4 regions of the Pectobacterium aroidearum genome follow, and region 2 is predicted to be linked to each of the others. Evidence: predicted binding sites of a transcription regulator. Region 2 holds the regulator's gene; each other region holds the start of a gene.

Region 1 (7,796 bases), 1.2 Mb from region 2:
ATCCACAAGGCAGCTCCTGCGCTCGCAAATTAAATACCAATGATTATTAAAATCATTATCATTTATATCAAGCGCAGTTAAATTACACTGAAGTAACGTGTTCGGTCAATCCTTCCACAAAATGCTTATTCACGCCCACTAATTAGGGGTTATATTGATGTTAATCAATTTTTTTGTGCATCTTTCATAACGGTTAATGGTTAGCAACGGGAATGTATTGATTATAAAACCCACATCACAGATGATAATGAAAATACTTATCATTCATTGTCATGAAAATTAAGCTGCGCTAGACTGCGCGAATATTTTACTAACTGTGTCTAAATGTGAGCCCGTCATGGATGAAAGCATGTACAGCCAGCACACCCGACCTGTTGTGCATTTGGCGCTGCTCATCAACATGCTTTCTCTCGGCAGCCTGATGATGGTGATGCCGTTAGGCCCCGATTTCATCAGCGCGCTTTCCATGGATGCCAAGAACATCGGCTACATTAGCGGTGGCGCAACGTTTGCCTCGGCTATCGTCGGCTTCCTCGCCGCTCCCTATCTGGACAGATTTAACCGCAAACATGCTCTGCTCGTTCTGCTGACGCTGCGCTTCGGCCTGACGGCGGCCTGCATGTTTGCCACCAGCCAAACCCATCTTTTAGTGCTGTTTATTCTGGCGGGCTGCGTGGCCGGGCCGGCCTCTGGCGTGTTGATGGCGGCGGTTGTCGATATTGTGCCGGCCAACGAGCGCGGAAAGCAGTTGGCCTACGTCGGTATGAGTTTTTCGCTCGCGGCCATCATCATCATGCCGCTGTCGCTGGAGTTAGCTCACCGTATTAACTGGCAAGCGCCGTTTTATATTTTCGGCCTCGGCGGCCTGCTGCTGGCGCTGTTAGTGCTGTGGCTCTTTCCTTCCATGCCGCCGACGCACCGGGCCCAGCAAAACGCTTCTCCCAGCACATCCCCCACTTCCGTATTACACGACCTGCTGGCCTCCCCTCTTTTCCTGTTGGGGCTGACAGTGGTTTCGCTACAGATGTTCGGCCATTTCCTGCTGATTCCCCATTTTTCCAACTACTTTCAGTTCAATCTGGCTTTCCCACGGGATGATATTTCCCTGCTTTATCTTTGCGGCGGGCTGGGAAGCATGGTGACCATGCAGCTGTGCGGCAACCTACTGGATCGAGGCTATGCCAGCCGGACGATCGTGGTGACAACGCTGCTGCTAGCCGTTGTCATTCTCTGCGGTTTCGTTTTGCCCTTTTCGCTTTCCCTGTATCTGGTGTTCACCCTGTTCATGGCGCTCAGCGCAGCGCGCTCCAGCAGCACACTGGCGATTACCGCAGGTATTCCGCTGCCGCATCAGCGCGCTGCGTTTATGTCCTATCAGGGAACCGCAGCCAACGTGGCATCAGGGCTCGCCAGCGTGGCCTCTGCCGCTTATCTGAGCACCTCGGTTGAGGGAAGAATTGACGGGTTCTCACAGCTTGCCGTCGCCAGCACCATCTTTGCGCTGGCCGCCATGCTGCTGACCCTGCGCCTGATTCCACTGCTGGCTGAACGCAGCCGGAAGATGGCAGCACGCCAACCTGTGCAAGCGACGGGGCAATAAACCGCTCGATTTACTCAATGGGGGCGGCAATACACGTAACACAGCACGCAATTTATTTACGGGGATGTTTTTTCCACTCTTTGATGAGGCCTTTGACATGCAGCTAAAATCGGAAAATCGTTTTTCACATCATCATTTCCCACACAGCAAGGTATATCGTGCCCTGCTGGTGACCGGATTACTGGCACTGCCTGCACTTGCGCAGGCAGAAAACGCGGCAGATGAAAAAATCGTCGTGACGGCAACGCAGACGAAACACACTACGCTAAGCGCCCCCGCCAGCGTCTCTGTCATCACCCGCGCCGAACTGGAAAAGATGTCGGTGAATAACGTTTCCGATGCGGTGAAAAAGCTGCCGGGGATTAACATCAACCCGTCGACTACCTATGGCCGTAACGAAATTAAAATCCGTGGTATGCGGGCGGACTACACGCTACTGCTGGTAAATGGTCGCCGTATCAACACCCAAGAATCACTTGCGACCGATATGGGGAATGATTTCGATCTTAGCTCCATTCCTATGTCGGCGATTGAACGTATCGAAGTGATTCGTGGCCCGATGTCTTCTCTGTACGGTGCCGATGCGCTGGGCGGTGTAGTCAACGTGATTCTTCGCCAACCGGGGGAGAACGTTGCTGGAGAAGTTGGCTATAACTTTCAGGCTCCAACCGAAGGTTCCGGCGGCGACCATAACCGTCTGAATGGTTACGTCAGCGGGCCATTGATAGAGAATACGCTGCTGGGCAGTTTGATTGTGGACGGTGGCAAGCGCGATGCGTGGCGTACCGAGCAATCCAAGAATCGCAACTCAGATGCGCTGGAAAAACGTGATAACTACAGCGTGCTGGGTAACCTGACATGGTTGATCGATTCTCAACAGAGTCTGGATTTTGATGCGACTTATACCAAAGATGACCGTTTCGTCGATTGGAATAACTCTGGCGCAACAGCTCACAATACACAAAAACTGGATCGCCTCGGTCTGGGACTCACACATAACGGTAGCTGGGATAATTTCGATACGCGGTTACGCTACTACTACGAAAATATCGATTTAATGGATAATTCTGAGCTTAATAAAGGCATTGCCGATATTACTCAAAATAATCAGACAGTTGATGGACAAATCTCCGGTTATTTGGGCGATCATCTGCTAACCGGTGGCGGCGAATACCGCATCACATCACTGGAACACAGCATGAACCTGAAAGGCGGAAAAGTAGACGTCAATCAAAGTGCTCTTTTCCTACAGGATGAATTCAAGATTGCGGATTTAGCCCTCACGTTTGGTGGCCGCGTCGACCACCATGAGGTCTATGGCACCGAGTTCAGCCCACGCGCTTACGCTACCTATAGTCTGACCGACAACTGGGTGATCAAAGGCGGCGTGAATAAGGCTTTTAAAGCGCCAACCCTCGCTCAATTTACCAAAGGCTATACGAAAGCAGCATGCCGTGGTCAATGCTACATCGTCGGTAACCCTGACCTGAAGGCTGAAACCTCTATCAGCTATGAACTGGGTACCGCCTATGAGGCCGAGCATTTCGGCACTGGTATCACCCTGTTTAACAATGATATTAAAGATATGATTCAAACCAATTCGCTAACACGAACCTATGAAAACGTGAGTAAAGCGCGTGTGCAGGGGATTGAAACCTCATTTTGGGTCGACCTGACAGATGATCTGAACTGGACCACCAACTGGACCGTGGTTGATGCAGAAGACCGTGCGACCAGAATGCGCCTGAAGCAAACACCGAAAAATACGGTTAACACGCAGTTGAACTGGCAGGCGCTGGATAATCTATCTACCTACGTGTCCTACCAGTACACCAGCAACCAATATTTGCGTGATAAAGAAACGTATAGAACACGCGGTTTTAATACCGTGGATATTGGCGCGACCTATACACCGGTTAAAAACGTGGATCTGAAACTGGGTGTCACTAACCTGACCAACGAAAAACGGGATTATGTTGCGACCGATATCGACTACTTCGTGTCTGGACGTACGGTGTACGGCGGCGTGAGCTATAAGTTCTGATGCCAATACGTTCTGATGAATAGATCCAAGCCCGCTCACGCGGGCTTTTTTAGCAGCAGATAAAGGTAGTGACGTCGTACTCTCTTAGCAGATACGCCCCTTTAAAACGGCGTCCAGCGTAAAACGTCGGCGTCAGATCGGTCAGCAGTTCCAGCTCAAACTCGCGTTTGGTGATATCCAGCGCCACCAGTCTGGCATCCAGAAAATCAAAGTAGTGCCGAACCTGCGGATAAAGCGCCTTAAACAGACTCTCTTTCGCTGAGAAACTTACCGTCAGCAAGCAGCAGAACGACTCCTCACGCTCCTGAAACCACTGGAATTCCTCGTCGCCAATGATGCCAGGCCACAGCGATTGCGCACGCTCATCGGATATGAATCCTTCAATATCAACACCCACACACGATAGCGCCTCGATACGCAAATGCGCAGCACAGAGCACGCTGTCTTTGTTATGGCTGAGCGAACCAGCGACATTTTCCGGCCACTGTGGCGAACGATCTTCCGCACTGCACAGCACGAAATCAGGATGATCCAATTTATTCAACACGTGTCTGGCAAGATAGCGCCCAGCCAGAAATTCGGCACGCCGTTTCGGCACTGCACGCGCTAACGCATCAGGGAAAGGGATGTTCAACGCAGCAAACAGCGCGTCGTCATAAGCAGATACATGAAAATGGCAGCGAGCAGTAATACCTGGGTAGGTGGCACCGTCCGTTGCCCGTGGAAAAGTAATCCATTCAACATCATCAATAAAAGCAGAAAGCATGTCACTCCACTCAGGCAAGCATGTCGCACCCGCATTCGCTACACGCTGCGTAGATCACGCTTAAGCCCTAAATAATGTAGGGTTTTAAACGAACAATGGGCGACTTTCGCCGCCCATCACCTCGCAACTGCAAGAATGCCTGGTTACATTTACAAGGTCCGGTACTGCATAGTCAACAAGGACTACAGAGACAAAAAGAACCCTGCGATGCAGGCGCTCATCAGGTTAGAAAGCGTACCTGCCGCGACCGCCTTCAAACCCAAACGGGCAATATCCTGACGCCGACTCGGTGCCATACTGCCCAAACCTCCAATAAGGATAGCAATAGACGAAAGGTTAGCAAAGCCGCACAGCGCGAACGAAATCACAGCTTTGGTATGATCCGACAGAACCTGCAAGCCCGCAGCAGCAACCACATCATCCGCTTTCAGGTACTCGCTGAAATTCATGTAAGCGACGAACTCGTTAACGATCAGCTTTTGCCCAATAAACGACCCCGCTACCGTTGCTTCATGCCACGGTACGCCGATTAAGAAGGCAACAGGTGAGAATATCCACCCCAGCATCAATTCCATTGACAGTTGCGGGTAATCAAACCAGCCACCGATACCACCCAGAATGCCATTAAGAAGAGCAATCAAAGCGACAAAAGCCAGCAACATCGCGCCCACATTCAGCGCCAGTTGCATACCGGACGCCGCACCGCTTGCCGCTGCATCAATGACGTTAGCCGGGCGATCGTCTTCATCAACAAACCCAACCATCTCGTCATGATCGTGCGTTTTTTCCGTTTCCGGCACCATCAGTTTGGCAAATAGCAATCCACCCGGCGCAGCCATGAAGGAAGCCGCAATCAGATAGTCCAGCGGCACGCCCATCTGGGCATAGCCTGCCATCACAGACCCCGCAATGGAGGCTAATCCGCCGCACATCACCGCAAACAGCTCTGAACGCGTCATGTTGGCGATATACGGACGAACCACCAAGGGTGCTTCTGTTTGGCCGACAAAAATATTAGCCGTGGCAGAGAGCGACTCAGTACGGGACGTTCCCAACAGTTTCTGCAACCCACCGCCTAATAAACGGATGACCCACTGCATCACCCCCATGTAGTACAGTACCGCTACAAGGGAAGAGAAAAAGACGATGATCGGTAATACACGGAATGCGAAAACAAACCCGCCACCGCCGAAGATTTCGAACATTTTGTCGGAAACCAGACCGCCAAAAATGAATGAAACCCCTTGGTTTCCGTAGGCGATAACGTTTGCTACACCGCCCGTCAATCCCTCCAGAATTTTGCGTCCTACTGGCACATACAGCACCAACGCACCGATACCAATCTGAATAACGAAAGCACCAACTACGGTGCGCAATCTGATCGCTTTACGATTACTGGACAAAATAACCGCGAAAAAAATCAGAACAAGCATGCCGATGAGACTCATAACGAGTTGCATGTGCAGTTCCCTATAACGCGTGAAAAAAGTGAAAGCATAATAAAAATCATTTCGCCAGAGCAGTAAGCACGTGCTGGCGAGCCGATTATAAAGAGTGGCCCGAAAAGGTCGCTAATTTATGTCACAAATACATACAACATCGAACAGTCCAAAACACCAAAAAGTGATCTGTATCACAATTTAATGGTTGGTATATGAAATCAAGATGACTGTTCTGTCTGTTGTTGCACAGAAATAAGAGAAAAACGGAAGCAAACAGAAGCTTCCGCGTTAGAGGAATAGTGTCGGCATAACGGTAGCGGTGTTATGTCGGAGTGAGCCGTCCAAATAGCCTGAACGAATTTTGCCAGAGCGCCTCGGCAATCTCCTCAGGCGATTCTGAACGTAGCTCACACAGCGTGTGAAACGCACACGAAATGCGCTCGGGTCGGTTTGGCTGCCCTTGATAACCACTCATCGGCATATCGGGTGCATCCGTTTCCAGCAGCAGGCGATCTAACGGCAGCTGCGCAATCGCCTGACGCGTTTTATTCGCCCTGTCATAGGTAATGGTTCCCCCGACGCCGATGTAATAACCCAGTCGGATAAAGGCCTGCGCCTGCGCCAGACTGCCCGCAAACCCGTGAACCACACCGGTACGCGGCACGTCGATACGACGGAGCAATTGCGCCAGCCTGTCGTGGCTGCGCCGCGAGTGCAGGATCGTCGGGAGATCGTATTTTTTCGCCAGCCGAAGCTGAGCTTCAAGGAAGGTAAGCTGTCGCTCGAACTGTGGTTCCGGCATGTAGAGATCCAACCCAATCTCACCGACCGCGACCAGTCTGGCAGGCTGTTGCCGCAGTTCGTCTTCCAGACGAATCAGGTCATCTTCCTGATGCTCGGCGATATAAAGCGGATGGAGGCCTAGCGCAGCATAAAGCGATGGGTAAGTACGAGCGAGCATCAACACGCGTTCGAAATGCTGGGAAGCCACGGCGGGAATAATGATGCGCTCAACCCCTGCGTCTTGCGCCAGACGTAAGCTTTCCAGTGCATCATCGTAAAAGAGGGGAAAATCGAAATGACAGTGGGTGTCGATAAAACGGTATCGTTCAGAAGGCACGTCGCTTCTCTCCGTCAAGATTAAGTCCACCAAGATGAAGCAACCTAATCGACGGCCAAGTAATATCCTGCCAAAGCATCATGGCAGAATAGGACTTGTCGTTGCGGTAACGCCTCAGTGTAGCGTGGTTTTCTCTGAGGATACCTCTTCGTGCGCCTTTCCGTAACCCTCTTGCAATACGCCGGACAAGTAATCGTTACTCCCTTCCAGCCAGGCGCAATCGCTGTCAAACCAATCGGCCCACAGCGCCAGAAAATTCCCTTTCCACTGTTTCCATTTGCCAACAACGATATCGCTATTCATCATAAACCTCCTGATAAACTGTCGAAATGCAGCAAATACGCGAACAGTGTGCCGGTAAAATGTGACAGCCGCGTGGCGCGGCTGTGTGCTCTGTATGACATTTATTCTATAAAGAATGCGTGTGCTATGGCCGTTTTCGACCAGTGAACAAGCTAAGCAGAAACAGAATAATACCGACCACAAAGACGATTTTCGCCGCGCCAGCTGCCGTACCGGCCAGCCCGCCGAAACCCAGAGCTGCCGCGATAAGTGCGATAACTAAAAATATAATGCCCCAACGAAACATACGCTCTCCTTACCAGACAAAATTAAAAATCATGGTGGTCATCCTGACGCACTTCTTGCGTCCTGACTGCGTATCCACAGATGGTGTTTTATTATGCGGATTAGGTAGGGTTATCCGCTATGACGGATAACCCCGTTTGAAATGACGATTATTTAACGGTCAGGTCGTTTTTAACGCTTTTCACGCCGTCAACGGCCTTCGCAATACTTTCTGCACGATCGGACTGCGCTTTGTT
Region 2 (7,796 bases):
TCAATATCTATGCACCGAGCAGGGTGAGCCGATTGACGATACGCCGCGGCGACGATAGCAGCGATACTCGCCATCCAGCCTGATGCTAAGACGACAGGTGAAGAAAGGCTGACGCCATGAAGTATGCGGTTAGCATCGTCTTGCCGTTCCTGCCAGCGAGCCAGATCGATGAGTGCAATACCACGGCGTGTTGCTGATAACAGTAGACGGTCGTGGTGATCATTTACCGATACGACGATTGCGTCGGGCTGGATCGGCAGGTGCTCCAGTGGATCGGTGTCCTCTACGTCAAGGTGTACGCCAGTAGCATTGGGTAATGCCCGTGCTGTTTTTTGTGCTTTGTCGAGCGATCTTCCTCCGATGAGAAGATGAAGGTGGGGATGACGTTTGGCAAGCAGGGTGCAAATTTGTCCGCCAACGATGCCATAACCGCCAACAATCAGAACATTACCCGTATTAAGCATATTTTATTTCCTCATGTTTTTTATTCGTATCCAGTGAGTTTGCATTGGCCTGGGTCCTATATTGTGCTGTATGAACGTCTGCCTGATGTTGGTGAGACAGGCGAATGTTCTCTGTATTTATAAAACTGACCGCGGTCATAATGATGTGTAAAATGACCGCGGTCAATTGTAATTTTGACCACGGTCGGAAATCGTGTTATCAAGTCATGATGACAAAGCGAATACAGCAACGAACAAAAGAGACACATGCGCGACTGATCGCGACAGCCCAACAATTGATTGGTGAAGGGGGGTATGATGCTTTACGGATTGAGGAGGTCGTAACACGAGCTGGTGTAGCGAAGGGCACTTTTTTTGCCCATTTCAGCGATAAGGAAACGCTGATGGACCAACTGATTGGTGAACGTATTCATCAGTTACTCGATGAAATGGAAGCCGTTGCGATTCCTGAAGGACTTGATGAATTCGTTGAACGATTGCTGCCTCGTATGCAATTCATGACATCTGAACGCTATGTCTTTGACGTTATCTTACGTCGCTCTGGTGCGGCAGGTATTGAACAGGTTGGGCCGATTGCGCTGGCATTCGATCGTTATATCGACATTATCATTCGCTGGCTTGAGGCGGGATACTTCCGGCAGGACGTGCCGATGGCTATCTTAGCTGAGGGCGTTCAGGCATTTGAGACACAGGCGATGGCGATGAATTTTTGTGCTGTTCATAGCCAGTTATCACTCCACGAGCGAATACTGCCCTACCTGCGAGCTTGGCTGTTGGTCCCTGTTTGTGAAAACGCCCCCGGTTAATTGGCGGACATCAACAGCACAATAAAATGAATCATCAATTATTTACCGATAAGTACACCATGCTCCTGATTATCGATAACTACGACTCCTTTACCTACAACCTTTACCAATACTTTTGTGAACTTGGCGCGCAAGTCGTGGTGAAGCGTAATGATGAACTGACGCTGCGTGAGATTGAGCGGCTTGCGCCTGAGCGTTTGGTGATTTCTCCGGGCCCTTGCACGCCGGATGAGGCGGGTATTTCACTCGCTGCTATTCGTCACTTTGCCGATAAATTGCCTATTCTGGGCGTGTGTCTTGGCCATCAGGCGATGGGGCAGGCGTTCGGCGCACATGTGGTGCGGGCACGGCAGGTGATGCATGGTAAAACCTCAGCGATTGCGCACAGCAATACAGGCGTTTTTGCGGGGCTCGCTCAGCCCTTGACGGTGACTCGCTATCATTCACTCATCATTGATGCAGCGTCGCTACCCGATTGCTTTGAGGTTACGGCCTGGAGCGAACATGAAGGTAAGCGAGATGAGATTATGGGGATCCGCCATCGCTCACTGCCGCTGGAAGGTGTGCAGTTTCACCCAGAGAGCATTCTTAGCCAGCAAGGACATCAGCTTTTGGATAATTTCCTTAAAATTTAGTTACATAGAAAGTTATTCTCTCCAGTGGCCGATTTAATATTGCCTGTAATTGATTTTTTATGCATATTTATTGACTATATTTTCATTCTAACGTGATGGATAGCAGAGTGAGGCAGCAAATGGCAGCAGAGCAGAAAGCAGTGACACGGGATACTCACGATAAAGTGATTTTGCCGGTTTATGCACCCGCGAAGTTTGTACCAGTGAAAGGTAAAGGGAGTCGCGTCTGGGATCAGGACGGCCGTGAGTATATCGATTTCTCCGGTGGCATTGCGGTTACGGCACTGGGTCACTGCCATCCAGCACTGGTTAATGCGTTGCAGCAGCAGGGCGAAAAGCTGTGGCACACCAGCAATATTTTCACCAACGAACCTGCGCTACGCCTCGCCAGCAAATTGATTGATGCCACTTTTGCCGATCGCGTGTTCTTTGTTAACTCCGGTGCGGAGGCTAACGAAGCCGCATTTAAGCTGGCGCGCCACTATGCGGTTAAACGTCACAGCCCGTATAAAACCAAGATCATCGCCTTCTACAATGCATTTCATGGCCGTACGCTGTTTACCGTTTCGGTTGGCGGACAGCCTAAATATGCCGATGGTTTCGGACCTAAGCCTGCGGATATTGTCCATGTTCCTTTCAACGATCTGGCTGCGGTTAAAGCGGTGATGGACGATCACACCTGCGCAGTCGTACTGGAGCCGATTCAGGGTGAGGGCGGTATTACGCCTGCTACGCCTGAGTTCTTGCAAGGCGTTCGCGATCTGTGCGATCAGCACAAGGCGCTGCTGGTATTTGATGAAGTGCAGAGTGGGATGGGGCGTACCGGTAAACTATTCAGCTACATGCACTACGGCATTACGCCGGATATTCTCACCACCGCTAAAGCGTTGGGCGGTGGATTCCCGATTAGCGCGATGCTGACGACGGAAGAAATCGCTTCTGTGATGACGGTTGGGGTACACGGCACCACTTATGGTGGCAACCCGCTGGCCTGTGCGGTGGCTGAAGCCGCGCTGGATATCATTAACACGCCGGAAGTGCTGTCAGGCGTGGCGGATCGGCACGATCGCTTTGTCAGTGAACTTGAGAAAATCAATCAGCAGTATGGCGTATTCGAGCAGATTCGCGGTATGGGGCTCCTGCTGGGGGCGGAATTGAAACTGCAGTGGCATGGTCGCGCGGGCGAGTTTCTGGCGGCGGCAACGGCTCAGGGCCTGATGGTACTGATGGCAGGGCCGAACGTTATCCGCTTTGTGCCGTCTTTGATCATTGATGAAGATGACATTGTGCAGGGGATGGCGAAGTTCTCTAACGCTGTTGCACAGGTCGTTAACGCAGCAAACTGAGTTATGCTCTCAACGTCGCTTGCGACGGCCCTTAGGGTGGCGAGCAGGAAGCTCGCCATAAAAAAACGTAGGGAACGTTTTTCAACGTCGCTTGCGACGGCCCGTAGGGTGGCGAGCAGGAAGCTCGCCATAAAAAAAAGCGTGAGGCCGAGGCTTCACGCTTTTTTGTTGGTAGGGTACAGCGACAGGGATTTAGCGAGTGCCGTAAACGACAATCGTTTTACCGTGCGCAGAGATCAGGTTCTGGTCTTCTAACATTTTCAGAATGCGACCCACGGTTTCGCGCGAGCAGCCAACGATTTGCCCAATTTCCTGACGGGTAATTTTTATTTGCATGCCATCTGGATGCGTCATGGCATCAGGTTGTTTGGCCAGGTTGAGTAGGGTTTGGGCAATACGGCCGGTCACATCAAGGAAGGCGAGGTTGCCGACTTTCTCTGAAGTAACCTGGAGTCTGCTGGCCATTTGCGCAGACAGACGCATGAGAATATCAGGGTTAACCTGGATGAGCTGGCGGAATTTTTTATAGGAAATTTCAGCCACTTCACAGGCGGTTTTTGCCCGCACCCAAGCGCTGCGCTCCTGACCTTCTTCAAACAGGCCGAGCTCGCCGATAAAATCGCCCTGATTGAGGTAGGAAAGAATCATTTCCTTGCCTTCTTCATCTTTGATTAGCACTGCGACAGAGCCTTTCACGATGTAGTAAAGCGTTTCTGCTTTTTCACCTTGGTGAATAAGCGTGCTCTTCGATGGATACTTGTGGATATGACAATGGGAAAGGAACCATTCGAGAGTTGGGTCTGTCTGCGGTTTGCCGAGAACCATTCGCTATCATCCTCTGTTGTAATTCACTGCGCAAATTACAGGGGTCAGAGTTCCCTGTACGGCGTGTTTAACTGCTAAAAAATAAAATTCAGTCTAGGCAGAATGACGTCAGGGAATATACTGGAACCACTGTACCCTTGATTTTCCGGTTGCTGCCTTGCTGCAACGTAAACGTGGCTGGGTATATCTGGCTACGTCATCATCTTCTTCGTTTCTGGCTTTGTCCAGAAAAGGTCTATTCTATTTTCGTTTTAACACAGCTTTAAGGACGTGTCTTGTGTTGTCTCGCTTCAGCATGACAAAGCTCTGATTAACGCTGGTTTTTGTACAGTAACGGTATAAATTTTCAAAAAATTTTTAGTGGAGAGGCACCATGCAGGCACGGGTAAAATGGGTTGAAGGCTTAACGTTTTTGGGCGAATCCGCATCAGGGCACCAGATATTGATGGACGGCAATTCCGGCGATAAAGCGCCCAGTCCGATGGAAATGGTGTTGATGTCTGTGGGGGGATGCAGCGCGATTGATGTGGTGTCGATTCTGCAAAAAGGCCGTAACGATGTGGCAGATTGTGAAGTGAAATTGACGTCAGAGCGCCGTTCGGAAGCGCCGCGTTTATTTACCCATATCAATCTGCATTTTATCGTCACGGGGAAAGGGTTGACCGACAAAGCCGTCGAGCGCGCGGTCGCTCTGTCTGCGGAAAAATACTGCTCTGTCGCATTGATGCTGGGCAAAGCCGTTGAGGTAACGCACAGCCACGAAATTAGAGTGCTGGAATAATCCCTTTCTCTGGGCACTCATTCTGGTCACTTAAGCCTGTTATTAGGGGAAACACTGGGGGAGGTTCCCGTAGGGAGGCCTCACCCTGTGTATCTCGATGCTTATTCGATGGTTTTCCCTTCCATTAACCGCTGCACCAGCGGTGCCATGATGAGCTCCATTGCCAGCCCCATTTTCCCGCCGGGAACGACCAACGTGTTGATATGGGAGATAAACGAGCCCTGCAACATGGCGAGCAGATAGGGATAATCAATGTTATCCAACCCCTGAAAGTGAATCACGACGAAGCTTTCATCCAACGAGGGAATCGATTTGGCGGCGAACGGGTTGGAGGTGTCCACGGTAGGTACGCGCTGGAAGTTGATGTGCGTACGAGAGAACTGTGGGGTGATGTAGGTGATGTAGTCTTCCATTGAGCGGACGACGGAATCCATCACCGCTTCACGCGAGTGGCCGCGCTCATTAACGTCACGAATCAGCTTTTGGATCCATTCCAGGTTGACGATCGGCACCACGCCGACGAGTAAATCCACATGCTGTGCTACGTCGTTTTGCTCGGTGACTACCCCGCCGTGCAGCCCTTCATAGAACAGGATATCGGTGGGTTCCGGCATCGGCTCCCACGGCGTGAATGTTCCGGGAACCTGATTATAGGGAATAGCTTCATCGTAAGTATGGAGGTATTTACGCGTCTGGCCGCGGCCATGCAGGCCATATTCGATAAACGACTGTTCCAGCAGGCTGAAGTCATTCGCTTCCGGTCCGAAGTAGCTGATGTGGCGCCCTAAATCACGCGCTTTGCGAATCGCCATGTCCATTTCCGGACGGGTATAGCGGTGAAAGCTATCGCCTTCCAACTGAGCGGCGCGCAGGTCAAACTGCTGAAAAATCTTACGGAAGGCCAGACTGGTTGTCGTGGTTCCCGCCCCGCTGGAGCCGGTAACCGCAATGATCGGATGCTGATGTGACATAAGACGCGTAACTCCGTGATCGCGATGCGCGCATAGGCCAAGAGCCTGCGCGCATCCTCAAAAATGACGTAAGTTTTTATCATTGTTAGCATGTTTGGCGCATTCTTTCACGCCTTTCGGCATGCTCAATAGGGGGCATGCCCTCCGGCATTGAACTGGTCGCGCGGCATAATATTGAGGGTCTCATGTAACTCAGACCACACCAGCACCACCTCGCCGGACTTGAGCTGTCTGCGGATATCTTCCACTTTCTGCGCCAGCGACCACTCCTGTTCGCCGTAATCGGTGCCTTCCCGCAGGACGAAAGATTCGATGATGTTATCCAGCGTTTCTGGATCGAGCTGTTGCCAGGGAATAATCACGCTAGGGTTCCTGAGTCAAAGGGGAGTCGGTGGCGTGGTCCAAAAATGGGCTAAGCCAGTTGGGAATGCGCTGTTCCAGCCACATTTTCGGTTTCAGCAGCGTTCCACCGACGAAGCCAACATGCCCGCCGTGTTCTGTTAGCTGATATTCAATATTAGACGGTAACTGCGACAGATCGGGAATCACCTCTGACGTCATGAAAGGATCGTCCTTCGCATGGATGATGAGCAGCGGTGTGCGAATCTGAGGCAACAGCGGCAGGGCGCTACAGCGTCGATAGTAGTCGGCGGCATCGTGGAAGCCGTGAATACGTGACGTAATGACGTCATCAAACTCTCGTAACTGGCGGATGCGTTTCAGTTGCGGCAACTGAATCGGCAGCGTGTCCGGGTAGGCTGCCAGCTTGCGGCCGGCATTTTGCTTTAGCAGTCGCAGCAGGTAGTGCTGATAGACGCGGGAGAAGCCTTGCTCCATACGACGGCTACAGGGTTCGAGCATCAATGGCGCGGAAACAATGACGGCAGCAGAGAGATAACAGGATTCGCCTTGCTGCGCGAGCAGGTAGGCCAGCATGTTACCGCCGAGAGACACGCCGATGGCGGCGGTAGGTGCATCGCCTAGCGTCTCTTGCATCCAGCGCAGGAAATAGCTGGCATCGCTGGTTTCGCCGGAGTGATAAATACGCTTCATCCGGTTGGGTTTTCCACTGCACCCACGAAAATGCATGACGACGGCCAGCCAGCCGCGCTGTTTACAGGCATGCAGCAGCCCGTGGGCGTAGGGGCTATGAAAGCTGCCTTCCAGTCCGTGGAACAGCACCACGCGCGGTTTGTGCCGCGCCTGTTCGGGCGCTTCGCTCCACGCCAGATCGACGAAATCGCCGTCCGGTAACTCAAGGGGCTGCCAGACTGGCGAAAACTGCGCGTGACGGCGAATCAGGCGCGGCAATAGCGTTTGCAGATGCGGGTTATGCGCGCCGCTCAGCGGATGAAAATGGTCATACATAAAGGATATAGAAATCTTGTTGTCGGCTCTTGTACGATCAATATCACACTGTTAGCTTCAATGCTGCCAGTTGGTACGACATTTGGGTCAGGAGCGCCCACAAATAATGGAACTGAGTTTATTTCTGTCGATGTTAGGGTTTTTGTGGGTGGCGGCCATCACGCCGGGGCCGAATAATATGCTGTTGACCACCTCGGGCGCGAATTTTGGTTTTATGCGTTCACTGTGGCTGATGATCGGCATCATGCTGGGCATGCAGAGCATTTTGCTGCTGGTGGCATTCGGTGTCGGTGGCTTGATTCTGATTTATCCTTCGCTGCACTTTATCCTGAAAGTCCTCGGTAGCGCCTATCTGCTTTGGCTGGCGTGGAAAATCGCCACGGCGGCTTACGAACGGCTGGAAACGTCTGTTGCGCCGCCCAAGCCGATCCGGCTTTATCAGGGGTGGTTACTGCAATTCCTGAACCCGAAAGCGTGGCTCATGGCGTTGGGCGCGGTGGCCAGTTTTAGTCTGGCGGGTGAAGAGTATAACCATTCCGTGATCGCGATAAGCATCGGGATTGTGCTGGTCAATCTGGTGTCCGGTGTTATCTGGCTCGG
Region 3 (7,796 bases), 1.2 Mb from region 2:
AGACAAAAAAGAAAGAGAGATGAATAGGATGTGGGAGCAGGAGAAAAACAAAAGCCGCCTATAGGAGGCGGCTTTAGAGATTGTTTATATCACAATCAGAACGGGCTGATGATTGACCCAATACGTTCACAGTAGCTGACATAAACATCTCCCATTCTTTTAAAGAATTTGCTGATTCTACGAAACATAGTCATTATCAGACTCCTCTAACGGGTTAATTAAGTGTGATGTTCATCACGTTTTTAATGGTAGCGGAGATGAAATTGGATTTCAACATTTTTGTGATGTTAGTCACAAAAATATAACGAGTTGGCAAATAGCGTGCGCCGTAGAGCGAAACGAACCTGATACGCGCCAATAGCGCTGCGCATCAGGTGAGGGAATGCAAGATGAGGCCGTGTCAGGCGGGATAGTGATAAATATTATGATCGAACCATTGCTCACCAATCTGCTCTGCATCTTTCTCCAGGTGATGAAAACGGAAGCCGAGCCGTTGAGCGACGGCGTTGCTGCGTGTGTTGGCGGTTGAGGCTTTGATGACGCAGCGATCAACGAGATTGGCATCGGCATAGGCTGTTATCAGCGTGTTGACGGCCTGAGAAATGATGCCTTTCCCTTCAAATGCTTCGGCGAGCCAGTAGCCGATGACGCCTTCTTTATCCTGAATCGTATTGAAGGAGACGATGCCAGCCAACGCGTCGTCCCAGCGGATAAGATACACGGCAGAGGTTTTGTCAAAGAACGCCTTTCTGTTGTCGCCAATGGTTTCACGCGTGTCATCGACGTTCGTGACGGAGTCTGGCCAGGGTAACGTTCGTCGCAGACGGGCTTTTTCCTGCTGAATCAGGTTGAAGAGCGCATCGGCATCGCATTCTTCCTGTATCGTTAGGCGCAGATGGGGCTGATGACGTAGCTCATACAGTTTGTCTGCAAATAACGGATCGACAACCGACGTTTCCATAAAATCCCTCCCTTACCCTTGCAAGGTACCGTCAACGATCGTGACGCTATGCCCGCCGATCCAAGGTTCATCGTTCAGATAAGTTACGGTAATCCGGCCATCGCAGTGCAGCATCGTGCCCTGTCGTGCCAGGTAACTGAGTGGCGCGGTGACGTTATTGGTCGAGTGCTGCTGGCGAAGCAGCGCTGCCAGACAGGCGTTGGCACTGCCAGTAACCGGATCTTCTTTGAGATGGCCACGTTCAATATAGAATGCGCGAACTTCGTAATCGGCTGGCGTCGCGTTATCGTGCGGGCCGTAGATGGCGATGCCGTTAGTCTGACTAAGGTTTTGCACGGCTGAGAGCGCGTCTGCATCGGGTGTGATGTTCAGACAGGTGTCGGCGCTGTCTACACGAATCACCAGCCAGCGAATTCCCATATGTACTGCGGTGGGCGGGTAGCGGTTATCGATAGCAGCATTATCAGAACCAGTAATGCCAAGCGTTTTTTCCAGCAGTGGCATATGCTCGTCACCGAACGGAACCATGGTGGCCTGCGGTGCGTGAAAAGCCAGACTGCCATCGTCATGAATATTGATCGGAACTAAGCCAACGCCGCACTGTTGCACTAACTGACCTGGGGATTTCGGGCGCAATCCTTCTTCCAGCAGGGCATGCGCGGTGCCTAGCGTCGGGTGTCCGGCAAAGGGCATTTCCGATTCTGGCGTAAAAATGCGCACGTGGTAATCTGCCAGAGGATCGGTAGCTGGCAGGACAAACGTGGTTTCTGACAGGTTTGTCCAACGCGCGATATTCTGCATTTGCGCATCGGTTAACCCATTTGCTTCCAGAATGACGGCAAGCGGATTGCCCTTGAAAGGCTGCTGGGTAAAAACGTCGACCTGTTTGAAACGACGTACTATCGGCATCGCATTTCTCTCCTGTATGCGCTATCGCTTAAATATTACTCAAAACTAACCGCGATCCTATCGCGCGCTTGTGGCATAATGCGCGCCAAATCACATTCCGACTCGAGTATAAGTGCTGTGTTAAGTACCAACAATATCACCATGCAGTTCGGCAGCAAGCCGTTGTTTGAAAACATTTCCGTTAAATTTGGCGGCGGCAACCGTTACGGTTTGATTGGCGCAAATGGCTGCGGTAAATCCACATTCATGAAGATTCTCGGTGGCGATCTGGTGCCGAGTGGCGGTAACGTCTTCCTCGATCCTAATGAGCGCCTGGGTAAACTGCGTCAGGATCAGTTCGCTTTTGAAAAATACAGCGTGCTGGATACCGTCATCATGGGCCACGGGGAACTGTGGGCGGTAAAAGAAGAGCGCGATCGCATCTACTCATTGGCTGAAATGAGCGAAGAGGACGGCTACAAAGTTGCCGATCTGGAAGTGCAATACGGTGAGATGGATGGCTACAGCGCAGAATCTCGTGCCGGCGAACTGTTACTGGGCGTTGGGATTCCGGTTGAGCAACACTATGGTTTGATGAGTGAGATTGCTCCCGGCTGGAAATTGCGTGTCCTGCTGGCGCAGGCGCTGTTTGCCGATCCCGATATCCTGCTGCTCGACGAACCGACCAACAACCTGGATATCGATACGATCCGCTGGCTGGAGCAGGTGCTGAACGAGCGTAACAGCACCATGATCATCATTTCGCATGACCGTCACTTCCTGAACATGGTTTGTACGCACATGGCGGATCTGGACTACGGCGAACTGCGTATTTATCCCGGTAACTACGATGAATACATGACGGCTGCGACGCAGGCTCGCGAGCGTTTACTGGCCGATAACGCCAAGAAGAAAGCGCAAATTTCCGAACTGCAATCGTTCGTCAGCCGCTTTAGCGCCAACGCCTCTAAATCCAAACAGGCGACATCGCGTGCGCGTCAGATTGATAAAATTCAGTTGGATGAAGTGAAAGCGTCCAGCCGCCAAAACCCGTTTATCCGTTTTGATCAGGATAAGAAACTGTTCCGTAATGCGCTGGAAGTGGAAGCGTTGAGCAAAGGTTTTGATAACGGCCCGCTGTTTAGCAAGCTGGGTCTGATGATCGAAGTCGGTGAGAAAGTGGCGATCCTGGGTACCAACGGTATTGGTAAATCGACGCTGTTGAAAACGCTGGTCGGCGATCTTCAGCCAGATAGCGGCACCGTGAAGTGGTCAGAAAATGCCAAAATTGGCTACTACGCGCAGGATCACGAATATGAATTCGATGAGACGCTGACGGTGTTTGACTGGATGAGCCAGTGGAAGCAGGAAAAAGATGACGAGCAGGCGGTACGCAGCGTGCTGGGTCGTTTGCTGTTCAGCCAAGATGATATCAAGAAGAAAGTGAAGGTGTTATCCGGTGGTGAAAAAGGCCGCATGCTGTTTGGTAAGCTGATGATGCAACGTCCGAATATTCTGGTGATGGATGAACCGACCAACCACCTGGATATGGAATCCATTGAATCGCTGAACATGGCGCTAGAGATGTACGAAGGGACGCTGCTGTTCGTTTCTCATGACCGTGAGTTCGTTAGCTCGTTGGCGACCCGTATTCTGGAAATTACGCCAAATAAAGTGAACGATTTCACCGGCAACTATGAAAATTACCTGCGCAGTCAGGGTATTCAGTAAGCGTTGTATTACGGCCTCATTATTGAGGCCGTTAATCCCCGTCATACTTCAAGCTGCATGTGCGTTGGCAATACTCGGCTCATCACTGAGCCTCGCCCTGAAGGGCCGCCGCAAGCGGCGTTCAAATCGGCTAAGCCGACTTGTCCTCGCTCACCTCAGTCACTTACTGATGTAAGCTCCTGAGGATTCACTGTGTCGCCGCCTTCCTGCAACTCGAATTATCTAGGGGATATATTCGTTTAGTCAGGATAGAAGCCGCGATTCAGCGCTTCAACCGCTTCGACAACGCGCGGCCCCATTCCCAGTAAAATCGCCTGATCGAGTGCGATAATACGTTGGTTTTTCCAGGCTGCGGTTTGCGTCAGTCCCGGTACTGCCGCCAGCGCTTCCACACCGTTTTCCACACTTTGTTTGGTCACCACCACCACCTCTGGATTTGCCGCAATCATTGCCTCGCCGCCGTAAATACGATACTGGCTATGCGTAGCAACATTTTCCCCGCCCGCCAGCGCGATCAGGCTATCCACCACGGTATTTTTCCCCGCGACCTGCGCCGCGCTGCTGCCGACACTCAGCAAAAACACGACGCTGACGCGATCCTTTCGCGTCGCCAGCCGCTCTGATACCGCATTGAGCTGCTGAGAGAGACGCGTGGCCAGCTGTTCGGCAGCCTCAGAACGATTGAGCAGTGTGCCAGCCTGACGAATATTGCTAAACAGCTGCGCTGGCGTACTGGGCGTGCGGGTAAAACGGGCGACCGTTACGCCCGCCTGCTCTAGCTGGTTAAGCACCTGCGGCGGGTTGGCATCCTGCCAGGTCATCAATAACGTGGGGTGCAGTGACAAAATCCCTTCGCTCGTCAACTGCTGCCAGTTGCTGACCTTCGGTAGCGTTACCGTTTGTGGCGGGTAAGTGGTGGTCTGATCGACACCCACTACCGTATTGCCTGCGCCAAGTGCATAAACGATTTCCACCAGCGAACCGCCGGCAATCACCACGCGCGGTTCGGCCGCGCTGGTGAAGGAAGACAGCCCGAAGAGCATTAACGCGATAAACGCCTTCATCATCCTCATCCTCATTCTCAGAAGGAGAATGCCGCGCCAATCGCGGTGCTGAAGCCGGATGCGGGAATACTTTCATGCGCGGTGGTGTAGCGCTTGTCCAACAGGTTGTTCAGCGCCAGCGTGACCTGATACTGATTCTCGCTGCCGAAGGTGCTGGTGAACTCCAGATTGGCCGTTGCCCAGCCGCTGTGCTGGACAGCGGTATCTGCCGTTTCATCCTTCGCGCGTGAAGCCGCCCGGAGGTAGAGATCCGATTCCAGCTCCATACGCTCGAACAGCGTGATGTTTTTGACCCCGACGCGGCCAGTCAAGGTGGGTTCTCCGGTACGATAGGTGCTACGAGTCGGCAGTTCCAGCTCACGGCGGATGATATTGCCGTTAACGTAAGGCGACAGCGTCCAGCCGAGGTATTCCGCATACATCTCCATCCCGTACGTGGTTGCACGGTTGGCGTTGGCGTAATAGCGGCTGCTGCTATCCGTGCTGCCGGAGCAGGCGGCGTTACCGGCGCAGTTAAGCGTGGTGATGTAGTCTCTGGCGCGCGAGTGGTAGACCGCGCTGTCCAGCAGCCAACTGTCGTCTTTATAGCGCATGCCGACTTCATAATTGTCTGACTTTTCCGCTTTTAGATTGGCGTTGCCGTAAGTGGTGCTCCCACCCGCTGCGGTGTCGTAAAACTTATGCGTCAGGGTAGGGTAGACATATCCTTGTGCAAAGGATGCACGCAGTTGGATATTGTCGAAGCCGGAATAGCGCAGGCTGCTGGCGGTGACTAAGGTGCTGTCATTTTCCTTCGCGGCGGCAGATGTACTGTTGTTCGGCATCACCATGCCGTTCATTCTCACCGTACCTGTTTTCTGGCCACCGTAGGAGAGTGACTCCACCCAGTATTGGCGAGCACCCAGCGTCCACGTCCAGTCCGGTGTTATTTTCCATTCGTCCTGTGCGAACAGCGCCCAGCTATTTTGCCGCCAGTGGTTATTGGATACCGAGCTGGGGTTAACCGACAGAGACGGTGTGCCCATCGGCGACAATGATCCCGTTACCCGGACATCGGAGAACGCGTTTTGCTTCACCACATCGGAGAGCCATTGTCCTCCGGCAATCAGCGTATGATCGGTGAATGGTGTGATATCTGTCTGTAAGGTCAATCCCCGACTGGTCTGCTTGTCGTCGGTTCCCGTGCTCATTGCCATTTTGCCCTGATAAAGCGCCATGCTGTTATAGCGCAGCGGATTACCACTCTGCGACAGGTTGTTACGGAATTCGCGTTTGATATTTTGCTGGTAGGCATCCAGATGCAGGTTTTTCAGCACCTCGCCGCCGATCTGCCAGTCATAAAACAGGCCGACCTTCTTTCTTTCCAGTTCAGGAATACGCACGCTGAAGCTGTCGTATTCAGTCGAATCGGTGTAGGTCTGCGTGCTGAGTTTGAAGCTGTCTAGCGACAGGCCGAATTTATGATCGCCAAGACGGTAGCCGAGCCAGGCGGACTGCCCGCTGTTACGGAAGTGGGTATCCGGCAGTCTGCCATCCGGTGTGCTGCGGTTGCCTTGATCGCTATAGCTGCCGCTGAGGCGGTAATCAAAATTACCGATAGAGCCGTAGGCTAAACCCGACTCCTGCCAGCCTGCGGTCGCGCTGTCATAAACGGCTTTGATTTTCCCGCTCAGCGGCTTGTCTCCGCCCTTGCGGGTAATAAAATTGATAACGCCGCCGATAGCCTGTGAACCATATAATACCGAATGTGGGCCTTTCACCACTTCGATGCGTTCGATATAAGAAGGATCAATTAATAATCCGAGGCTGTAATTAGGGCCGGCGCGTTGATAAGTAACTTCCTGTCCATCAATTAACACTAATACGCGTGAGGCTTCTTCGCCGCGAATACGTATTTGTTTACGGCCAGCCAATGCGGTATCGGTAATATCGACGCCGGGAATATCACGCAGCGCTTCGGCAATAGAATCGCCGGTATATTTACCCAGCTTTTCATTATCGATAACCTGCATCGTTACCGGACTTTCCCATAAATTCTGTTCCGTTCTCCCTGCACTAATAACGGTTATTTCATCGCTGTTTGTGGTCGAATGATTTGTAGATGAATCGTTTGTGGCTGCATTAATTGCGCCGCTGTAAATAGCAGGCAGCATAAAGAGAGCCCAGCGAGAGGTCTTTTTATTCATGGCTTTTTCTCTGAAAAGTTAATGATTCTCATTTACGTTATCATTTGGGCGAGGGAGGCGATAATTAAATTTGAATGAATATTAAAAAATGTGACTGCAATCTCATTTGTTATTAAATAAGGACTTGCAATATTTTATCGGTTGTTAAATTAACGAATTTTAATTTAGTGGTTTTTGTTTTCATTTATTTAACATTTAAAGGCAGTGCAAGGGATTAATGTTCTGAAAATAATGGAAAATAACCCTGTTTATTTACACCTGAGATTTTAAACAAAATAAGCAACTCGGTTAATTTAAAGAGAAAATGACACGAAAAGAATAATCCGCCTCCTTTCGGCCTGCCGGGCAGGTTGCCAAATAAAAATAATTATCATTTAATTTATTTTATTGATTATTTGGGGGCCGTTAATGAACATCGATTTGACGCCGTATTATGCCGAGCCCGGTGAGCAGCCTTTTAGCGCCCGACGTATGGCAATGCCTTGGCGCAACCATGTGCCACTTTCACCAGAACAGATTCCGGCCGGTTGGCAGGCGCTGAAACAGCAAATCGTGCCTGCGCGTAAACGTCTGCTCTATTTGCATATTCCTTTCTGCGCGACGCATTGCACGTTCTGTGGTTTTTACCAGAACAAACTGCGTGATGACAGCACGGCGACCTATACCCGCTACCTGTTGCAGGAACTGGCGATGGAGGCGGACAGCCCGCTGCACCAGTCTGCGCCCATTCATGCGGTGTACTTTGGCGGTGGCACGCCAACGGCGCTGGCAGCCGATGAGTTGTCGCAAATTATTCGTGCGATCCGCACCTCACTGCCGCTGGCGCCAGACTGTGAAATCACGGTAGAAGGGCGGGCGATGGATTTTGATGATGAGCGGATCGATGCCTGTCTGGATGCGGGAGCGAACCGCTTCTCCATTGGGATTCAGACGTTTGATACCCGCATTCGTCAGCGTATGGCGCGT
Region 4 (7,796 bases), 1.4 Mb from region 2:
CAACCTGCGCCGTGGTACACCGGGCCCGCTCCCCGCACCGGTAGAAAACATCGACACGGTAGGATCACCTGCCGAGCAGTTTGGCGCGGATCAAGCATTACGGCTGTCCATTGTTGGCGATCGCGCCAAGGTGCGTCATGGATTGCAGAGTCTGTTGCGAGAAACACAGGCGGACGAAGTGATGATCAATGGCCAAATATTTGACCATCAGGCACGCCTGCAATCTTTTGAAATTGCGATGGATGTGCGGCAAACGCTTTAACGTACGTTGATAGATTTGTTTGAACCAAAAAAAACGACCCTGAACGGGTCGTTTTATATTGCAGCTGATTTTGTTACGACAGCCTGTATTGAAGCAAGCTGAAGTGAAGCTTACGCGTCAGCAGGACGACGACGTGGAGCGCGTGAAGCACCGTCACGGTTATCACGGTTGAAAGAACGCTCGCGACGCTCACCACCGTTACCTTCACGACGTTCACCACCGCCGAAAGAGCGACGTGGAGCAGCGCCATCACGACGTTCGCCACCAGGACGGCCACCGCCACGACGTTCATGCGGCTGAGCATCACCCAACAATTGCATGTTCATCGGTTTGTTCAGAATACGCGTGCGGGTAAAGTGTGATAACAGGTCACCCGGCATACCTTTCGGCAGTTCAATCGTCGAGTGAGACGCGAACAGCTTGATGTTACCGATGTAGCGGCTGCTGATATCGCCTTCGTTGGCAATTGCGCCAACAATGTGACGAACTTCAACACCGTCATCACGGCCCACTTCGATACGATACAGTTCCATTTCGCCTGCATCACGACGCTCACGACGTTGCGGACGGTCACCGTCACGGCTTTCGCGAGAATCGCGCGGATCACGGCGACGATCGCCACGTGAATCACTACGGGAATCATCACGATCGCGGAATTCGCGACGAGGACGGAACACAGGATCCGGTGGCAGAATCAGAGGACGTTCACCCTGCGCCATTTTCAGCAACGCCGCAGCCAGCGTTTCGACATCCAGCTCTTCCTGCGGTTGCAGTTTCGTCAACAGCGCGCGGTACATATCCAGATCGCTACTTTCCAGCTGTTGCTGTACTTTAGCAGCAAACTTAGCCAGACGGCGTTGACCCAGCAATTCTGCATTTGGCAATTCCACTTCAGGAATCGTCAGCTTCATTGTGCGCTCAACGTTGCGCAGCAGGCGGCGCTCACGGTTTTCAACAAACAGCAGAGCACGACCCGCACGACCCGCACGACCGGTACGGCCAATACGGTGAACGTAAGACTCGGCATCCATCGGGATATCGTAGTTGACGACCAGGCTGATACGTTCAACGTCCAGACCACGCGCCGCAACGTCGGTCGCGATCAGGATATCAAGACGGCCATCTTTCAGACGCTCCAGCGTTTGCTCACGCAGCGCCTGGTTCATATCACCGTTCAGCGCGGCGCTGTTGTAGCCGCTACGTTCCAGGGCTTCAGCCACTTCCAGCGTTGCATTTTTGGTACGAACGAAAATAATCGCCGCATCAAAATCTTCTGCTTCCAGGAAACGCACCAGCGCTTCATTTTTACGCATACCCTGCACCGTCCAGTAGCTCTGGCTGATGTCTGGACGCGTGGTAATGCTGGATTGAATGCGAACTTCCTGCGGATCTTTCATGAAACGGCGCGTAATGCGGCGAATCGCTTCAGGCATGGTCGCAGAGAACAGCGCAGTCTGATGTTCAGCAGGGATCTGAGCCATGATGTTTTCAACATCTTCGATGAAGCCCATACGCAGCATTTCATCGGCTTCGTCCAGTACCAGACCACTCAGGTTGGACAGATCCAGCGTACCGCGTTTCAGGTGATCCAGCAGACGACCCGGCGTACCCACGACAATCTGCGCACCCTGGCGCAGCGCGCGCAGTTGCACGTCATAGCGTTGGCCGCCATACAGTGCGACGACGTTAACGCCGTGCATATGTTTGGAGAAATCATTGCAGGCCTCTGCTACCTGCACCGCCAGCTCACGGGTCGGTGCCAGCACCAGAATCTGTGGTGCTTTAAGCTCAGGTTTCAGATTGTTCAGTAATGGCAGAGAGAACGCTGCTGTTTTACCGCTACCGGTCTGTGCCATACCCAGCACATCGCGACCGTTCAGCAGGTGAGGAATACATTCCGCCTGAATCGGAGACGGTTTTTCATAGCCCAAATCAGTCAGGGCATTAAGGATAGAGGTGTTCAACCCCAAATCGGCAAAAGAAGTTACTAAATCAGTCATGTACACGTGCCTCATTACACATGGCGGCCAGTCTACATAACTCGTCGTGAAAATTTTCAGTCATTTTCATTGAAAAGTGTGAACCGGCTCAAATTGGATTAAAAAGCGAACAAAAAAGCCCTCACCCGTGAAGGTGATAACCGAAGTTTTTCAGGCTGATTAGATGTTCGTCAGCTATTGCTGGTCCGATCCTGATAGGTCGTCTTGCTCTTGGCCTAATAGCGCCAATTCCAACAATGCATAGCGGTGCTCAACAAAGTTATGGACGTTGTTGGCAACCGTCAGCTTGAACAGCGCCAAAGCGGTGTTCTTGTCCCCCAGACTTAGGTAGTGCTTACCTAAATAGAAGTCAGTTTCACTGAGATGCTCAGCGAGCGAAGTGTTATCCGTAGCTTCTTCCTGTAAACGCTGCATCAGTGTTTTTTCACTGATACCACCCAGGTAGAATTCGACAATATTCCATCCCCAAGGCCCTTTCTTGGCGTCGTCATAGCGTTTCTTCAACGCAACTTTGGCCGTCTCTGGATTGATTTCTCGCTCCACAAGATACAGCCACAACGAACGGAAAGGATCATTCGGATCGTCTCGATAAAACGCCAGCAGATCATCCTGCGCTAACAGGTAGCGACCGCCGTAATACAAAGCGATGCCCCGGTTTAAACGCGCGTAATTGTAAGTTGGATCAAGCTCTAGTACAGAATCAAACGCTTCATAGGCAGCATCAAAATTGCCTGCCTGCGTTAAATAGATACCCAAATAGTTAAAAACTTCTGGAATATCAGGGCGGATCGTCAGCGCTTGTGAAAAATCATTCCGCGCCAATGCCCGTAACCCGAGACTATCATACAGCACTCCGCGCTCATATAATAGCTGTGCTCGCTCATCATCGGTTAATGCCCGGCTTGCAAGGATTTGTTCCATGCGTGCCAGAATCACTTCCTGCTGTAAAGTAGGCTGTAACGGAATCGCCAATACTGCGTCTTTACGCCAATCCGTGTTGCTGCATCCTGCCAGCATGAGTGCTGTTGCAACATAACACCAGCGCAAGAAAGGCTTCATTTCCCACTCCCGAAGACAAACATTGGATGAACATCCTGTCCCGGACTGCTCAACGCAAGGACATCCATACCCTTACGATAGACGAGGCACCTTGCCATGATAATCAGGCAAGGTGCCATAAGACTGTTTTCTAACAGTCGTTATTCCTCAGAAGACGGGGCTGCCGCTTCCTGAGTTGGCGCTGTTGCTTCTTTGATGCTTAAGCGTACGCGGCCCTGACGATCAACTTCCAGAACCTTGACCGGTACTTCCTGACCCATTTGCAGGTAGTCAGTCACTTTCTCTACGCGCTTATCGGCGATCTGAGAAATATGCACCAGGCCTTCTTTGCCGCCGCCGATAGCGACGAAAGCACCAAAGTCAACGATGCGGGTAACTTTACCCTGATACACGCGGCCAACTTCGATTTCAGCAGTGATCTCTTCAATACGACGAATCGCGTGTTTCGCTTTTTCGCCGTCAGTTGAAGCGATCTTCACAGTACCATCGTCTTCGATTTCAATGGTGGTGCCCGTTTCTTCGGTCAACGCACGAATCACAGAACCACCTTTACCGATGACATCTTTGATCTTATCGGTGCTGATCTTGATGGTGTGGATACGTGGTGCAAATTCAGAGATATCGCCACGTGGTGTGCTGATTGCCTGTTCCATCACGCCCAGAATGTGCAAACGCGCACCTTTGGCCTGATTCAACGCAACCTGCATGATCTCACGGGTAATCCCTTCGATCTTGATATCCATCTGCAGCGCGGTGATACCTTCACGGCTACCGGCAACTTTGAAGTCCATATCGCCCAGGTGGTCTTCGTCACCCAGAATATCGGACAGCACAACAAAGTTGTCGCCTTCTTTCACCAGACCCATCGCGATACCCGCAACGGCTGATTTAATCGGTACACCCGCGTCCATCAGTGCCAGAGACGCACCGCAGACAGACGCCATAGAGGAAGAACCGTTGGATTCCGTGATTTCAGATACTACACGGACGGTGTACGGGAATTCACTCGCCTTCGGCATAACAGCCAACACGCCACGCTTAGCCAGACGACCGTGACCAATTTCACGACGCTTAGGCGAACCAACCATACCCGTTTCACCAACAGAGTACGGAGGGAAGTTGTAGTGCAGCAGGAAGCGATCGGTACGTTCGCCGGTCAGCTCGTCGATGGTCTGTGCGTCACGCTCGGTACCCAGCGTCGCGGTGACCAACGCCTGAGTTTCACCACGGGTGAACAGTGCAGAACCGTGGGTACGCGGCAGTACGCCAGTGCGCACATCCAGACCACGAATCATGTCTTTTTCACGGCCATCGATACGTGGTTCGCCAGCCAGCACGCGGCTACGTACAACGTTTTTCTCGACGTTGCCCAGAATTTCCTGGATCTCACCCGCGTTCAGCGTTTCATCTTCTGCCAGCAGAGCGGCTTCAACGTCAGCTTTGATGACGTCAACTTGTGCATAACGCTCTTGTTTTTCAGTGATGCGGTAAGCGTCACCCAAACGAGCTTCAGACAGAGCCTGTACACGCTGTTCTAAAGAAACATTCACTTCTGGCGCATGCCAGTCCCACTTCGGTTTGCCCGCTTCGGCAACCAGAGCGTTGATGTTTTCGATCACAACCTGTTGTTGATCGTGGCCAAATACCACTGCGCCCAGCATCTGGTCTTCACTCAGAAGGTCGGCTTCGGATTCCACCATCAGAACCGCGCCTTCTGTACCTGCAACAACCAGATCCAGACGGCTTTCTTTCAGCTCATCTGTCGTTGGGTTCAGAACATACTGATCGTTCAGGTAACCAACGCGTGCAGCGCCGATAGGTCCGCTGAACGGAATGCCAGACAGGCTCAGCGCCGCAGAGGCACCAATCATGGCAACGATGTCAGGGTTAACCTGTGGGTTAACGGAAACCACGGTCGCAATCACCTGAACTTCATTCAGGAAACCTTCTGGGAACAGAGGGCGGATTGGACGGTCGATCAGACGAGAAATCAGCGTTTCGCCTTCGCTTGGACGTCCTTCACGACGGAAAAAACCACCAGGGAAACGTCCGGCAGCGTAGGTACGCTCCTGATAGTTAACCGTTAATGGGAAGAAACTTTGGCCGGGTTTGGCGTTTTTCGCGCCGACCACGGTAACGAATACCGCGGTGTCATCCATGCTTACCATCACAGCGGCGGTAGCCTGGCGAGCCATCATACCGGTCTCTAACGTAACGGTATGCTGACCATATTGAAACTTACGAACGATCGGATTCAGCAAAATAATATCCTTAGCTGGGGCGCGCTACACGTATTCAAGATAAACGCGCCAGTGAACTCCCGACCTTTACACTACATCCTCACGACTAATGACAACCCTTATCTTGCTCATGCAGATAAAGCCTCTCATTAGCCGCGCGAACCTCTGTAATGAAAGATCATATTAACAACAATACACTACTCTGTTTTGCTAACGCTTCCTAGAAGAAAGGGGCCAAAAGAGGCCCCTTCCCACTGAAACTCAGAAGACTTAGCGACGCAGACCCAGACGCTCGATCAGGCTGGTGTAACGTGCTACATCTTTACGCTTCAGGTAGTCCAGCAGCTTACGACGCTGAGAAACCATACGCAGCAGACCACGACGGCTGTGGTGATCTTTTTTGTGCTCAGAAAAGTGGCCTTGCAGATGGTTGATCTGCGCAGTCAACAAAGCAACCTGAACTTCAGTAGAACCACTATCGTTAGTGCCACGACCGAAGTCTGCTACGATTTTAGCTTTAGCTTCAACACTTAGAGACATTGTAATACTCCAACATTATAGATAAAAAAACGGGCGCCGATCTCTAATTCAGCCACCCAGCAGTCAAGCCGCGCTATTCTACCCTCAGCGTTCTGCGATAGCAAGGCAGCAACGGGCGGGTTTACACCGGATACTCAACAACCAGACGCCGTGGCGCAACGCGACCATCGCCGTCGATTTCACCCATACCGATAAACGTGTGCGCGTCGCCTTCGGTGATTCTCACCATACCGTTCAACGGCGTATTCGCGGCCTGAACGGGCTGCCCCAGCTTCAAATAACCGGCGACAACGGGCGTCAAATTCACTTCAGGAAAATCAATAACCGGGCTTTCCATCGGCATGAGCAGCAGATCGAGACTCAGCGAAGGCGAAAGCTCTTGTGCCTGAGCCTGCTCGACCAATGTGGCCAACTGCTCCAGCGTTACCATTCTTTCGATAGGATACGTAGCCACCTGCAAACGACGCAGGTAAATCACATGCGCGCCACAGCCCAGCTTTTCGCCCAAATCATCAATAATGGTACGGATGTATGTCCCTTTAGAGCAATGGATCTCTAACTCCAGCTCATCCCCTTCCCAGCGAATGAACTGCAGTTCGTACACGGTGATTTCACGTGCTTCACGCGGAACCGTCAGCCCCTGACGGGCATACTCATACAGCTTACGCCCCTGATATTTCAGCGCTGAGTACATGGATGGCACTTGCTGCGTGGTGCCACGAAAGCCCTCCAGCGCCTGCTCCAGTTCCGTAGCAGAAAAACCAATCGCCCGTTCTTCAATCACGTTGCCATCGGCATCAGAGGTGTCGGTTCGTTGCCCAAGGCGAGCAATAACACGGTAGCGTTTATCTGAATCCAGCAGGTATTGGGAAAATTTCGTCGCTTCCCCAAGGCAAATCGGCAACATACCGGTGGCTAATGGATCCAATGCCCCCGTGTGGCCCGCTCTGTTAGCGTTAAAAATCCGTTTTACCTTCTGTAAAACATCATTAGACGACACGCCCTGCGGCTTATCTAATAGCAATACGCCGTGTACATCACGGCCACGGCGACGAGGACGACTCATTAATCCTCCTGATCTTCGCCCGTAACAGAACGACGTTCCGTATCGTTTCTGACCACATTGGTCACCAGGTTGGACATTCTCATCCCTTCAACCAACGAGTTGTCGTAGGAGAAGGTCAGTGCCGGGACAACACGCAGACGCATTGCCTTACCAACCAGTGTACGAATAAAACCAGAAGCATCCTGCAGTGCTTTCAGCGCCGTTTTAACTTGTTCTGGCTCGTTATCATTAAGGAAGGTCACAAAAACTTTGGCATACGCCAGATCGCGAGAAACTTCCACACCGGATACGGTCGCCATGCCGATACGCGGATCTTTTACTTCACGCTGAATGATAATGGCGATTTCTTTTTGCATTTCCTGCGCAACGCGCTGGGTGCGGCTGAATTCTTTTGCCATGATAAATTCTCCAGTAAAAATCGGGGGGCACTAGGCCCCCCTTACGAATAGCTTACGTCGTCGCTGCAAAAGAATTACGCGATCGTACGTTTGATCTCAATCGTTTCAAAGACTTCGATCATATCGCCAGGGCGAACGTCGTTGTAGTTCTTCACGCCGATACCACATTCCATGCCGTTACGAACTTCGTTAACGTCATCTTTGAAGCGGCGCAGAGATTCCAGCTCGCCT

The links. The regulator CRP, encoded in region 2, controls carbon source genes, mostly activating them, when cyclic AMP is high. The targets are predictions, from matches to a motif close to ATGTGANNNNNNTCACAT.
Positions count from the first base shown of each region.
Region 1: AB8809_RS20655 (NupC/NupG family nucleoside CNT transporter) is a predicted target of CRP. The motif match lies at 6,032-6,049, and genes of this name have one in related genera.
Region 3: AB8809_RS07445 (ABC-F family ATPase) is a predicted target of CRP. The motif match lies at 1,949-1,966, and genes of this name have one in related genera.
Region 4: yrbN (protein YrbN) is a predicted target of CRP. The motif match lies at 2,339-2,356, and genes of this name have one in related genera.

Region 1 covers NZ_CP166097.1:4,584,444-4,592,239, forward strand. Annotated here, with positions in the region: gene AB8809_RS20635 (isochorismate synthase MenF) at 1-6, opposite strand, end outside; gene AB8809_RS20640 (MFS transporter) at 338-1,600, shown strand; gene AB8809_RS20645 (TonB-dependent receptor domain-containing protein) at 1,698-3,644, shown strand; gene AB8809_RS20650 (4'-phosphopantetheinyl transferase) at 3,694-4,410, opposite strand; gene AB8809_RS20655 (NupC/NupG family nucleoside CNT transporter) at 4,593-5,870, opposite strand; gene AB8809_RS20660 (TatD family hydrolase) at 6,175-6,972, opposite strand; gene AB8809_RS20665 (stress response protein) at 7,087-7,275, opposite strand; gene AB8809_RS20670 (DUF1328 domain-containing protein) at 7,400-7,561, opposite strand; gene osmY (molecular chaperone OsmY) at 7,710-7,796, opposite strand, start outside.
Region 2 covers NZ_CP166097.1:455,426-463,221, forward strand. Annotated here, with positions in the region: gene AB8809_RS01925 (hypothetical protein) at 1-464, opposite strand, end outside; partial or broken gene AB8809_RS01930 (TetR/AcrR family transcriptional regulator) at 674-796, shown strand; gene AB8809_RS01935 (TetR/AcrR family transcriptional regulator) at 848-1,270, shown strand; gene AB8809_RS01940 (aminodeoxychorismate synthase component II) at 1,330-1,905, shown strand; gene AB8809_RS01945 (aspartate aminotransferase family protein) at 2,025-3,251, shown strand; gene crp (cAMP-activated global transcriptional regulator CRP) at 3,444-4,076, opposite strand; gene AB8809_RS01955 (OsmC family protein) at 4,450-4,857, shown strand; gene AB8809_RS01960 (phosphoribulokinase) at 4,959-5,828, opposite strand; gene AB8809_RS01965 (YheU family protein) at 5,954-6,190, opposite strand; gene AB8809_RS01970 (hydrolase) at 6,192-7,196, opposite strand; gene AB8809_RS01975 (LysE family translocator) at 7,303-7,796, shown strand, end outside.
Region 3 covers NZ_CP166097.1:1,651,599-1,659,394, forward strand. Annotated here, with positions in the region: gene AB8809_RS07435 (GNAT family N-acetyltransferase) at 401-961, opposite strand; gene AB8809_RS07440 (PhzF family phenazine biosynthesis protein) at 974-1,870, opposite strand; gene AB8809_RS07445 (ABC-F family ATPase) at 1,988-3,580, shown strand; gene AB8809_RS07450 (ABC transporter substrate-binding protein) at 3,820-4,644, opposite strand; gene AB8809_RS07455 (TonB-dependent receptor) at 4,662-6,830, opposite strand; gene hutW (heme anaerobic degradation radical SAM methyltransferase ChuW/HutW) at 7,239-7,796, shown strand, end outside.
Region 4 covers NZ_CP166097.1:4,329,192-4,336,987, forward strand. Annotated here, with positions in the region: gene AB8809_RS19510 (luciferase-like monooxygenase) at 1-262, shown strand, start outside; gene AB8809_RS19515 (DEAD/DEAH family ATP-dependent RNA helicase) at 373-2,262, opposite strand; gene yrbN (protein YrbN) at 2,255-2,332, opposite strand; gene nlpI (lipoprotein NlpI) at 2,437-3,321, opposite strand; gene pnp (polyribonucleotide nucleotidyltransferase) at 3,462-5,582, opposite strand; gene rpsO (30S ribosomal protein S15) at 5,832-6,101, opposite strand; gene truB (tRNA pseudouridine(55) synthase TruB) at 6,223-7,167, opposite strand; gene rbfA (30S ribosome-binding factor RbfA) at 7,167-7,565, opposite strand; gene infB (translation initiation factor IF-2) at 7,640-7,796, opposite strand, start outside.